Regions from separate parts of the Oceanobacillus sp. FSL W7-1309 genome, predicted to be linked through region 1. Evidence: riboswitches for the same ligand, from Rfam matches in the RefSeq annotation. Region 1 holds a riboswitch; each other region holds the start of a gene.
What was found. Region 1 has a riboswitch for S-adenosylmethionine ahead of NST46_RS13875 (methionine biosynthesis PLP-dependent protein). Riboswitches for the same ligand answer to the same signal wherever they lie in the genome.
Positions count from the first base shown of each region.

Region 2: linked by a shared signal. The riboswitch ahead of NST46_RS18525 (bifunctional homocysteine S-methyltransferase/methylenetetrahydrofolate reductase) and the one ahead of NST46_RS13875 (methionine biosynthesis PLP-dependent protein) in region 1 are both predicted to bind S-adenosylmethionine.
Region 3: linked by a shared signal. The riboswitch ahead of NST46_RS04095 (O-acetylhomoserine aminocarboxypropyltransferase/cysteine synthase family protein) and the one ahead of NST46_RS13875 (methionine biosynthesis PLP-dependent protein) in region 1 are both predicted to bind S-adenosylmethionine.

Region 1 covers NZ_JBBOBX010000002.1:247,877-252,478, reverse strand. The annotation lists gene NST46_RS13885 (type IA DNA topoisomerase) at 1-245, opposite strand, end outside; gene NST46_RS13880 (hypothetical protein) at 761-910, shown strand; SAM riboswitch class I at 1,267-1,378, shown strand; gene NST46_RS13875 (methionine biosynthesis PLP-dependent protein) at 1,454-2,572, shown strand; gene NST46_RS13870 (aminotransferase class I/II-fold pyridoxal phosphate-dependent enzyme) at 2,569-3,756, shown strand; gene dacB (D-alanyl-D-alanine carboxypeptidase/D-alanyl-D-alanine endopeptidase) at 3,859-4,602, opposite strand, start outside.
Region 2 covers NZ_JBBOBX010000002.1:1,178,029-1,182,630, forward strand. The annotation lists gene NST46_RS18515 (hydroxymethylglutaryl-CoA synthase) at 246-1,412, opposite strand; gene NST46_RS18520 (reverse transcriptase-like protein) at 1,607-2,260, opposite strand; SAM riboswitch class I at 2,502-2,607, shown strand; gene NST46_RS18525 (bifunctional homocysteine S-methyltransferase/methylenetetrahydrofolate reductase) at 2,795-4,602, shown strand, end outside.
Region 3 covers NZ_JBBOBX010000001.1:908,845-913,446, reverse strand. The annotation lists gene NST46_RS04095 (O-acetylhomoserine aminocarboxypropyltransferase/cysteine synthase family protein) at 156-1,853, opposite strand; SAM riboswitch class I at 2,262-2,374, opposite strand; gene rarD (EamA family transporter RarD) at 2,506-3,411, opposite strand; gene megL (methionine gamma-lyase) at 3,595-4,602, shown strand, end outside.

The sequences.
Region 1 (4,602 bases):
CGAGGATTGCTTTTTACTTTATATTTAAATTCAGAAGGGATAAAAGGAAAATTATCCATTTTCCAGCTTCGCATTTTTCCATCATAGTCTTTCGCATCGTATAACTCTACAAGATGCCCAAACGCCCAAGTAATGATATAGTTGTTTCCTTCAAAATAGCCATCTTTCTTCGTTTTTATTTTCAATGCGTCTGCAATGTTTTTTGCGACGGATGGTTTTTCTGCTAGTATTAATTGGACTCCCAATTCGAATTCATCCCCTATCCTTTAACTCCATATCTATTAATTTTCCGTTATTCTCGTTTAGAAACATTCGTTCGATATACTATTATGCCATAGATTACACTTTTTTTCTAATTGATTCCTATACCGAACTTGGCTAAGAATAGATAGGCTGCATTCAAATACTGTTATATTTTTTTCTGCACCACTACAAAGACATTTTTGCGATCCGTGAAGTTATTCTGACGAGCCCAATCTTCTACCATATACGTAAAAACTAGATCTTGCTTTCGTTTACTTAACATTTCTTTGTCCTCTGGATATTAGATTGAATACATTTCCTTCGCAGTTAGATTTAAAGCCATAACAATATTGTCATCTATCTTTTCAATCAAAAGGCAGATATAAGTAATACATCATACTTTTTTCATACACAAAAATATATTAGGTTTTTATTACGCTTATATTTTCCAAGTGAATGGTTAAACTAGCCTCATTGGTGTAAATAATCACCACAAATTTTCACAGGAGGGGCGATAATGTCTGAGGAAAATAAAAACCGAAACAAAGATAAAGGAAAACAAAACAATCACAATAAACATAATAGGCAAGGCAATAATACGGAATTCGCGAGTGAAAATAGTGAGTTTCTAAACTTAGACAATAAGAAAAACAAACGTAAAAGGTAGCATCTTTAGAACAAAAGCGGAAGCATCCGATTTAGCGATGTACCTACGACACCCCGAACTTCGGGTGGTCCGGCGGGTCGAACATTCCTACGAAAGAGATAAAGAAAGCATCTCCCTTTGGGCGTAGTCTAGTTTTAATCGCCCATTCTGTTACATGGTGTCAGTGCCCGCTTTCACCACAGGGGGATAAGTGCGACTAATCCTCTGGCACATAAAGCTGAGTCAATGGTTAAATGTTAACTCAGCTTTATGCTTTACGAACGAAAACAATAAAACGAAATGCCTCTTGCTTTTTTCAGATTTCTAATGTAAGGTATTACTAATATAATTTCGAAAAATTACATAAATCTATTTAATTCTTATCCAGAGAGACGGAGGGACTGGCCCTTTGATGTCTCAGCAACCAGCCGATAGCGGTCCGGTGCTAATTCCAGTAAGCAACTATCCAAGTTGCTTAGAAGATAAGAAGAATGCTGTGCTATTAAGAGCAATCTTCTTATCTGAGGGTTGCTCTTTTTATTTTTTCTATTGGAGGCTAAAAAAATGACAAACAACAGGTTACAAACGAAATTCGTACAACTAGGAAATAAGAGTGATGAAAAAACAGGCGCAATTAATCCACCCATTTACTTATCTACTGCCTATCAGCACAAAGGCCTTGGACAGTCAACTGGATATGATTATACAAGAACGAAAAATCCTACCCGAACTATTTTAGAGGAAGGTATTGCTGACTTAGAGACAGGTGATTCGGGGTTTGCCTGTAGCTCGGGGATGGCAGCTATTCAATTAGTACTATCCCTTTTCCGTTCAGGTGATCATATCCTTGCACCTGAAGACTTATATGGTGGTACCTATCGGATTTTCGAACAATATGCAGAAACCTACCAAATTGAGACTACTTACGATACGTTTGAAACAGTTGAAAAAACGGAGCAGTTAATTAATGAACGTACGAAGGCTCTTTTTATCGAAACACCTACAAATCCATTAATGCAGGAAATTGATATTCTTAGCTACGCAACATTAGCCCAGAAGCATAAGCTTTTACTCATTGTTGACAATACCTTTTTAACACCTTACTTACAACAGCCACTACAGTTAGGGGCAGACATTGTTATCCACAGTGCGACCAAATATATTGGCGGTCATAACGATGTACTAGCTGGATTAGTTGTTGCAAAAGGAACAGAAATCTGTGAAAAGCTATCCCAGAATCATAATGCTACTGGTGCGGTACTCTCGCCTGTTGACTCTTGGCTACTTATTAGAGGATTAAAAACATTAGCGCTCCGTGTTGAAAGACATGAAGAGAATGCAAAAAGCATAGCAAAATTTTTAAATAAGCAACCAGCAGTTTCAAATGTATTTTATCCAAATAAGGGTGGAATGCTGTCTTTCTCTCTCAAAGAGGAACAATGGGTCGATCCATTTCTATCTTCATTAAATTTAATCGTTTTTGCTGAGAGCCTTGGAGGTGTAGAAAGCTTTATTACCTATCCAACAACGCAGACACATGCTGACATACCAGAACAGGAAAGAATTCGTCGAGGCATAAGCAATCATTTACTCCGATTTTCTGTAGGTATTGAGCATGTTGAGGATTTAAAAGCAGATTTACAACAAGCACTATCCAAATTGAATGAGGAGGATGAGAAATGAATCAAGTGAAGCGGCATGTGGAAACGAAATTCATTCATGGATCACAGAGAGGGGAAACAAGCACTGGAGCGGTAAATACGCCTATTTACCTTTCATCTACTTTTCACCAAAACAGCTTTGATGCGTTTGGTCCGTTTGATTACAGCAGGTCAGGAAATCCAACACGTCAGGCATTGGAGGACAAAATTGCAGAGCTGGAAAATGGTTCACACGGATTCGGATTTGCGTCTGGTATGGCAGCCATTTCCTCTGTACTATTATTGCTCTCTGCTGGTGATCACGTATTAGTAACAACGGATGTATACGGCGGAACATATCGTTTCGTATCAGAGGTTTTGAAACGATATCAAATTGAACATACCTTTGTAAATATGACCGATTTAAATGAAACGGCTCATGCCATTCAGCCGAATACAAAAGCGATTTATATTGAGACACCTTCCAATCCATGTATGAATATTACGGACCTTACCGGAATCGTAAAAATTGCCAAGGCTAATAATTGCCTTACGTTTGTCGATAATACATTTATGACACCACTTTATCAGAATCCATTAGACCTCGGGGCAGATATTGTACTTCATAGTGCAACTAAATTTCTATCCGGTCATAGTGATGTGATTGCAGGATTAGCTGTTACTCGTGATGAATCGCTCGGGGAAAAACTTGCTTCTATCCAAAACTCCTTTGGCGCAATTCTTGGTGCTCAAGATTCCTACCTATTACTGCAGGGAATGAAAACGTTAGGGGCTCGTTTGAAACAGTCTAGTCAATCCGCACAAGTATTGGTTGACTACTTAAAAGCACATCGGTTTGTTGAAAAAGTGTATTATCCTGGTTTAGCCTCTCACCCAGGATTTACAATTCATCAAAGGCAGTCCAAAGGGTCTGGAGCTGTCTTTTCGTTCCAATTACCAAATAGAACTGCTGCAAAAGCATTTGTAGATCATGTTCAGATACCTGTTTTTGCTGTTAGTCTTGGAGCAGTGGAATCCATTCTGTCTTATCCTACAACAATGTCACATGCTGCGATGTCGAAGGAAGAACGTGAAAAAAGAGGCATTACAGATGGATTATTACGCTTTTCAGCAGGATTGGAATTCACAGATGATTTAATTGCAGATTTTGATCAAGCACTCCATGCAGCTGAAGTTTATGCTGCAGTAAAAACCTCTGCTTCTTAATCTAATTTAGATTATTGCTTTATTGGCGAGCTCTGTCCTCAGACAATGCGTAAAGGACAGAGCTACTGCAGCTTAAAAGGCTGGGAATAAAGCCTATTACGATTATTTACCTTCCGCCACCACTATCCGTTCTACAATTTCATCCTCAATCACCTTTCCTACTTCTTCACCAAGTAGGTTATTTACCAGGATAGAAAAAATCAACCGCTCTCCATTGGATATATCTAGATATCCTGACAACGTGCTTACCCCCTCAATAGTTCCCGTTTTTGCTTGCACAGAAAACAATTTCATTCGTTCTTGAAGTGTTCCGCCAATCATTCGATCCGCATGTCCAGCTACTGGTAGTGCATGCAAAAATACAGGAAACCACTCCTTTTTCTGAACTTCATACAATAATTGAGAAATTTCATTTGCCGGAATCAAATTACTATGTGATATACCAGAGCCATCTTTGATTAACAGATGTTTTACTGCAATGCCTAGCTGCTTCATTTCCTTCTCCAGTACTGGAATACCTTTTTCCCAACTTCCCTCTTTATGAATCCTTCTACCCATTTCCTTTATTAGCATTTCCGCTATTCCATTATTGCTTAACTTCATAAAAGGAATCAGTATTTCCGAGAGCGGAACGGAATCTTTTGAGCTTAGTACGGTTGCATTCCTAGGGGATTCCCCTATTTTCACTTCACCATCCCAGCTTATTCCTTGCTTCGTAAGAGCGTTGCTGAAAAGCCTCATGGCGTATTCACTAGCGCCCCATACAGACATCCATCGTTTAACGGCCTCAGAAGTATATGCAATTTCACCTGAAATTGTTATTCGATTACTGCCATGCTCCCGTTC
Region 2 (4,602 bases), 930 kb from region 1:
TCCAAAACCCATAAAAGAATGCAGTATTTGCATTAAAAAAGACCGTCTGAGAAATCGCAAAATCGCGACCTTCCAAGACAGCCTCATCTGCTATAAATTTGTTTCACTAGTATATTTCCCTAGGAAGAAGTGAATATTATCTCAAAATGTACTATTAGAATATTCTAACATAAAATTAAGCTAATTTCAATTTTTTATGATAACGTGTTTGTATATAATCTAGATGTTTCTAGTATACTGAATTCCTACTTCCTTACATACAAACGCTTATTATCTTCTACTCCACTTAGGCAAATTGCAGCAGTATCCTTTGTAATATCAAGCTCTAATGTCGAACCATCAACTGGTAGGGTCTCCTCAAATAGTTTTTCATATTCGGGAACAGTTACTTCCATTCTTGAATCAAATAAATGTTTATGATCATTGATGTGAAGATGCTCACGATAATCGGACTGTAGAATCCCAGTAAAAAATTCTCCAACAGCGCCTGAACCATAGCTGTATAAACCAACCCTTGATCCGGCTTCTAATCCCTCGTTAAGTTCAAGAAGCGATAACAAGCTTAAGTATAAAGATCCCGTGTAGATGTTTCCAACGTTTCGATTATATTGCGTACTTACTTGATAATTCGCAACCAATCTTTCGTTGTCTTCCTCTGTACCTTCATCTAAAATCGTACGTAACGCCTTTAATCCCATCTTTGTATATGGCAAGTGGTAACAAATTGCCTCAAAATCTTTCAATTCAAGACCTGACTTTTCTTTATACTGCTCCCAAACCTTCGAAAAGAAGTATATGTATTGCTCATTGGAAAACTTTCCATCAACAAACGCTTTGTCAGAGTAAATCGGTCTCCAGAAATCCATAATGTCATTTGTGAAATAAGCACTATGCTCTTCAAGGACCATGATTCTTGGATTTGCACTAATCACCATCGCAACTGCACCTGCACCTTGTGTGGATTCACCGGGGGTATTTAGACCGTACCTCGCGATATCAGAACCTATTACCAATACCTTGCTTTCCGGATTTAATGCAATATGCCCTTTTGCCAATTGAATTCCAGCAGTTGCACCGTAGCATGCCTGCTTCATTTCAACAGTACGTGCATGGGGATTTAACCCAAGTAAATTATGTACATAGACCCCTGCAGACTTCGAGTTATCAATACCTGATTCGGTACCAAAAATAACAAAATCAATTTTCTCTTTATCTGCCTCGTTTAAAATCCCAAGTGCAGCGTTCGCAGCCAATGTAACCGGGTCTTGTGTAATTGGCGGAATCGCCATTTTTTCCTGTCCAATTCCAACGGTGAACTTTTCCGGCTCTATGTCTCTTGCAACAGCTAATTTGTTCATATCTACATATAAATGCGGTGTATAAAAACCTATCTTATCAATCCCTATATTCAATGCCCTGCTCCTTTACAACTACCAAAATTTTATACTGTACTGTTTCGTGTAATAGTGCACAACTATTATTTTTTAAATTAAACAACAGTTAAATGATAATATAATGTATTACGAAAAACAACTCATTTGAAGTTAGATGGAAAGGTTTTCTAAACTACCGGATTAGCTAATTTGTCTGTATGATTGATTATCTATCAGCGCTCACGATGACTCATAATTTCAATCTCTTGTAGGGCCTGTGTTGCTAATTGATCAGCCTCACGGTTCATTTTCCGGGACACATCTTTATAAGTTGGGGCAATTCCAAGCTGTTCTAACTTTTGTTCAATCCGATTAATCCATGCTGCTAGCTCCTTTTCATAGCATGGCCATTCCCCATCCAACTGATGAATGACAACCTTTGAATCTCCAACAAATGTTACTGGTAAGTGGTGCACACCTAATAGCTCTAATTCAGTTAATCCTAAATGAAGCGCCGCATATTCTGCTTCATTATTATTTATAAGGTCTTCCACTAAAGCATTTTTTCTTATCCGATAGGCCTTTTCATTTTGCTCATAGTAAATGACACAGCCAAGACCTGCTTTATCTGTCTTCAAGTCAAATCCACCATCAAAATAGACAGTTATATCATGCGGTTCCGTTTTAATTTCTTCCATGTATTTCTTTAATTGCTTATAGGTCCAGCTTCTATCATTGCTATCAATAAATGTTAATTGCTTGATTCTTCCAGTTTTCTCCATGTCTTCAGCAATGATGACGGCTTGTCCAGCTTGCATCATATCTGAGCTAAGCATCGTCTCTAATCCCTTTTTTGTACGATATGTTAATTCCATTCTCATTTGCATAGATAACCCCCCCTTTTTACTTGGATATAAAACAAAATAAATGTCATAAAATCTGAATAAAACACATTTAATGAATGAACCTCTCATTCATATTATTTTATATTGTATCCTAAAATGCACATATCTTAGCAACACCACAAATTTGTTTTAATAATAACAAAAATGTATTTAATAAAACAATTCAATTGACAAAACTATAAAATTTATGCAAAATGGACTTAACAACTGAATATTCGTTATTTTCTTATCCAGAGAGGTGGAGGGATTTGGCCCTACGATACCTCGGCAACAGGCTTTTTTAAGTACTGTGCTAATTCCAACAAGCATTAATGCTTGGTAGATAAGAAGAGTAAAGTGAATAATACATACATGACCTCTTCTTTTCGGAAGGGGTCTTTTTATGTTTTCCCACCTTTTCTTATCACCACGAATACAATTTCCCACTAATGACAGCTTCAAAGGAGTGAATTAAAAGGTAGTGAAGAAAATGAAATGAGGTAATTGCTACTTTTAACGATAAAGGAGGACAGAAAAATGAGTTTATTAAGTGCTCTTGAAGAAAGGATCCTTATTGGTGACGGTGCAATGGGAACGTTGCTGTATTCATACGGCGTTGACCGTTGCTTTGAAGAATTGAATTTAACACATGAGGAACAAATTACCCGTATTCATCGATCATATATTGAGGCGGGATCCGATTTAATCCAAACCAATACGTACGGAGCAAATTACATTAAGCTTGCTCGTTATGGCTTAGAAGATCAAGTTAAAAAAATCAATACCAAAGCAGTGGAACTTGCTAGAAAGGCTGCTAAAAAAGACACTTTTGTTCTCGGAACTATCGGAGGGATACATGGCGCACAAGCATTAAATGATACAAAAGAAGAAATCAAACGAAGCTTTCGAGAACAGCTATATTGCTTACTGTTAGAAGGTGTAGATGGCCTTATTTTAGAAACCTATTACAATCTTGATGAGCTATTAACCGTATTAGAAATTGCCCGAGAAGAAACAACAATACCGATTATCACAAATGTCTCCATGCACGTACCAGGTATTCTTGAAAATGGTATCCAGCTAAAGGATGCTTTACAACGGCTAGAAGATACGGGTAGTAGTATTGTTGGCGTCAACTGTCACTTAGGTCCATTTCATATGCTGCAATCATTAAAAGATGTTCCATTGTCAGATAAGACATTCTTAGCGGCTTACCCAAACGCTAGTCTGCCAGCTTATCACGAGGGCAAGCTCGTTTACGAAAATAAACCTGACTATTTCACTCGATGCGCCGAAGATTTTCGCAATGAAGGTGTTCGCTTGCTTGGCGGTTGCTGCGGAACAACCCCTGAGCATATCAAAGGATTAGCGCAAGGAGTTCGTAATTTAAAGCCATTAACGGAAAAGAAGATTATTAGAAAGCCTTCCCCTATTGAAGTAACACGTAATCAGACGACTAAAGAGACCCCTTTAGTCGATATCGTAAAGAAAAGACATTCCATCATCGTTGAGCTAGATGCTCCGAAGCATCTGCAAACAGACGCATATATGGAAGGAGTGAAGGCATTAAAGAAGGCTGGTGTCGATGCAATTACATTAGCTGACAACTCGTTAGCATCACCAAGAATTAGCAATATTGCGATCGCCGAAAAAATAAAACAAGAGGTTGGGCTAAGACCTCTCGTTCACTTAACTTGCCGCGATCGTAATTTAATCGGGCTGCAATCCCATTTAATGGGACTCGACACGTTAGGGATTCATGAAATTTTGGCAATTACGGGAGACCCAACGAAAATCGGCGACTTCCCAGGTGCCACTTCTGTTTTTGATGTAACATCGTTCGATCTAATTAAACTAATCAAGCAATTTAATAAAGGGCTTTCCTTTTCTGGTAATTCCTTACGACGGAAAACTTCTTTCAAAGTTGGTGCAGCTTTTAATCCAAATGTGGCTCATCTTGATAAGGCAGTCAAACGAATGGAAAAAAAGATTAGCTATGGTGCCGATTATTTTCTAACACAACCGATCTTCAATAAGGAGCAAATCATACAGCTGCATGAAGCAACAGCGCACATCCAAACACCTATTTATATAGGAATTATGCCGCTGACATCAACAAGAAATGCTGAATTTCTCCACAATGAAGTACCAGGAATTAAATTAAATCACAATGTTAGAGATAGAATGCGCTTTGTCTCGAACGATCGAGACAAATCGATTGAACAAGGGATTTCAATAGCAAAGGAACTTATTGATGTATCCTTACGATATTTCCATGGTATCTATTTAATTACACCTTTCGCACGTTATGACATGATTATTCGTCTTATTGAATATATCCAGGA
Region 3 (4,602 bases), on a different contig from region 1:
CATGAGTTCACACTTTCCTTTAAATACGAACATAACAAAATATAATGCTTAATTAAAAAATCGCCCTCTGTTAAAGAAGGCGATTTAAATTTTAGGTCCACTCTTTGGGGATATTCCCGGTTTGATGGAGATGTAAACCTGATTATATATAGTGTTTAAACTGTAACAGTTGCTTGCGTATTATTGCTTCGAAGCTGAAGTGCTAATGCAGCTGGATTTACCTCTGTAACAATAATTCCCGTCGCATTTGCATGCTGCAATGTTTGATTTGTGCTTGCTGCTCCTTCGGCAAAAATAAATTTTATTTCTTTATTTACCAATTGTTCAATAACTGCAGCTGGAAGTTCTTTATCCTTAACCCATAATGCATCAATAGGAGATGAAATTACAGATAATTCATTAGCTGGATCATCTTCTACAGAAATGATTTCAAAACCAAGTTTTTCTAAGGATTTCGTTTCGCTTTGATCAATCCCGATGCTAGCAATAACTTTTTTGCGAATACCTTCCTGACGATTAAATGGAGAGGAAAGCAAGCTTTTAATTACAGCGTCATTCGATTGTTGTGCAGCTTGATTAACTCCAGTTGCTTGATCAATTGCTTGCTCTAAGTCTGCCAGAATATCTTCTACAGCTTCTAGTCCAATCGACAAGCGGACAAGCTCTTCAGTTACACCGCTTTTCTTCAAATCTTCAGCATTTAGCTGCTGATGTGTCGTTGAAGCAGGATGGATGATTAAGGATTTAGCGTCTCCAACATTTGCTACATGTGACCATAGCTTCACATTGTCGATTAGCTTTCTACCTGCATCGCGTCCCCCTTTGATACCGAATGTAATAATCGATCCATAGCCGCTCTTGAAATATTTCTTAGCAAGCCCATGTGATGGATGTTCCTTTAAACCAGGGAAGCTGACCCATTCTACTGCTTCATGTTTTTGTAAATAGGCAGCAACTTTTTCTGCGTTCTGTGCGTGTCTTTCAATTCGTAAATGTAGCGTTTCTAGACCTTGTAAAAATAAAAATGCACTTTGGGGGCTTAAGCATGCACCGATATCACGTAATAATTGAACACGAAGTTTTGTAATAAATGCTGTTGGACCAAGATCTTTATATTTTAAGCCGTGATATGTTTCGTCAGGCTCGGTGAAGCCAGGGAATCGATCGTTATTCCAGTCAAATCTTCCACCATCAACAACGACCCCGCCAATTGTCGTTCCGTGACCGCCGATCCATTTTGTTGCGGAATGAATAACAATATCTGCGCCCCAAGTGAGCGGTTTTGCGATATAAGGGGCAAAAGTATTATCAATAATTAATGGAATATCATGAGCATGTGCAATATCAGCAACAGCTTCTACATCAAATACGTAAAGACTTGGATTTGTGATGATTTCACCAAATATAGCTTTTGTTTTATCGGTAATCGCAGCTTCAAATTCCTCCGGTTTTGTACCATCAACAAATTTTACTGTAATCCCATAGCGTGGAAGGGTCGCTGCAAAGAGATTGTACGTACCGCCATATAGGTTGCTGTCCGCAATAATTTCATCCCCAGCTTCCGCGATATTCAAAATTGCTAGCGTAATAGCAGCCATTCCGGATGATGTTGCAACAGCACCAACCCCATCCTCCAGCTGAGCAACACGCTGTTCAAATGCATCAACCGTTGGATTCATAATACGAGAATATATATTACCTGATTCTGCTAAACCAAATAAGTTTTGTGCATGTTCTGTATCACGGAAAACATAAGAAGTTGTTTGATAGATTGGAACAGCACGCGCACCTGAAGTTGGGTCCGGCTGTTGACCACCATGAAGTAATACCGTTTCTGGCTGAAATTGTGACATAATAAAATTCCTCCTTGAAATGTTATGTTTTTTTACTAGAAAACTATAAACTTTAATACCGTGGATCACTTGGCTACCGAAACAGCCACGTCCAGCTCCAGCGCTAAAGCTGTAGCGAGACTTCCCTCGCCTCCGTACGATAAAGAAGACTTGCCGACTGGCTAAGACATGAGACCTAGTCGCACTTATACCCTTGTGGTGAAAGTCAACATTGACTCTAGGTAAAAGGATGGCCGACTAAAACCAGGCTACGCCTAACATCGGCATACCCCTAAAGGGGCATGTTTCCTTTATCTCCTGCGGCTCAGTCCGTACGTCGCTAACCGGGCGCTTACGCTTTTGTGTTTGAAGAGGGAAAATGAAAAAGCCCTCTTCCTAAGAAGAGGGCGTATGTACGAACCGTTCCTCCTCTCATCTTCCAGGTTTTTACCCTGTAGGATTTAGCACCGTTACAAGCAGGTTAATGCTTTAAGGTTGCCGGGCTTCATAGGGCCTATTCCCTCCGCCGCTCTTGATAAGAGATGTTGCATTATTTAAGTTAGTGTGAGTATACAATGAATTCTATTATCTGTCAATGATGTTTTCTGAAAAGTTTAAATTAGGTTGAATGTAATTGCATGTTGCAGGATTTACCTAAAGCCAGAGATTCATTTTAATGTGTTCTCAAACGACGCTGCGAATTTTTATAAATAGACGCCATATATATAAATAAAGCAGTCCAAATAAAAGCAAACGTAACTAGATGTGCTTGTGAGAAGGGCTCTTTATAGAAAAACACACCAATTACAAGCATCATGGTAGGTGTGATATATTGCAGGAAACCTACCATGGCTAGAGGAATCTGCTTTGCACCACTGGAAAATAACAATAGTGGAACAGCGGTAGCAATACCCGCTCCAATTAAAAATAGGTTCGTAACTGTTATAAATGGTGTAAAAGTAAATGAACCGCTTGGAATAATCCATAAGTAAATAAGTGCGACTGGTGTAATAAGCAATGTTTCAATTGTCAGCCCGGAGATTGCGCTGACATTCACTGTTTTTTTCAGTAACCCGTATAATGCAAATGTGGTTGCTAGCAGCAGTGAAATCCATGGAAATACACCGTAATTGAATGTTAAGTAAAGCACACCAATTGCTGCTAAAATAAAGGAAAGTAATTGACCTTTCGTTACAGGTTCTTTCAAAATGATAATTCCTAGTAAAATACTAATAAGCGGGTTGATATAGTATCCAAGACTTGCTTGCAGGATATGTCCTTGAACAACTGCCCAAATAAATAGAAACCAGTTTAATGTAATCACAATCGCGGCAGCTGTGATCCCAAGTAATTGCTTTTTCTTTTTCATAATTTGTCGGCATTCCTGTATGAAGTTATTCCATTTACCAAGAAAAATGACAAGAAGCAGCATAAATACTGCTGACCATGCTATTCGATGTGCTAGAATTTCCCCGGCTGGAACATAATCAATTTGTTTCCAGTACATTGTAATAATCCCCCATAAGAGGTAGGCACTGAATGTATAGATGATGCCGGTTTTCGTATGCCGATTATCCATTATATTTTCCCTCCTAAGCGGATTTTTTGAACAACCTTTAACATTTCTATAATAGTAGATGGAATTTACCAATTTAGCAATCACGTAGCTTAGCTTAAGTTTTAGAAAACGCTTTCATAATCAAGTTTTATTCGATATGATAGATGTGAGCGTAAGAGACATCTATTAAGAGGGGGTTTGACGATGACACAAAAACAAAATCAAAAACGTATTGAAACGGCTGTCATCCATGAAGGCTATGATACTAAAGAAATGCTTGGGAGTCTTTCCACACCCATTTTTCAAACATCTACCTATACATTTGAAACTGCGGAGCAGGGGGAACGTCGCTTTGCCGGTGAGGAGTCGGGCTATATTTATTCTCGCCTGGGGAACCCAACCGTCCGTGTGCTTGAAGAGCGTATTGCGACTTTAGAAAAGGGAGAAGCTGGTCTTGCATTTGGATCGGGAATGGCGGCAGTGTCAGCTGTTCTCATTGCACTCACCAAAGCAAATGATCACATTATATGTTCATCGGGTTTATATGGATGTACGTTTGGATTTCTAACGATGATGCGAGAAAAGTATAATATAACTACTGATTTTTCGGAGATGAAATCAAAGGAAGAGCTTCGCAGTCTTATTCGGCCAGAAACGACCGTCATTTATGTAGAGACACCGATTAATCCAACGATGCGCTTAATCGATTTACAGCAGGTGGCAGAGGTTGCAAAGGAATACGGTATTCCGGTTGTAGTGGACAATACATTTTCTTCTCCTTATTTACAGCAACCATTGGAATTAGGGTGCGACATTGTCCTTCATAGTGCAACGAAATATATCGGCGGACATGGAGATGTAATTGCAGGTTTAGTCGTTGGCAAAAAATCCTTTATTGATATGCTTTCCAATACAACACAAAAAGATATCGGCGGGGTTATATCTCCATTTGATGCATGGCTTTTACTGCGTGGTTTAAAAACATTGGCGGTTCGTTTGGACCGTCACTGTGACAATGCCCGAAAAATTGTGGCACAGCTGAAGATGCACCGGCAAGTCGCTAACGTATATTATCCAGAAGATGACGACAATCCGGATCTTGCGATAATGGAAGGACAAATGAAACGTGGAGGGGGAGTCATTTCCTTTGATGTGAAAGGGAATAAACAGCAGGCGCAGCAGTTGTTGAATCAATTGGGTTTCTTAAAAATT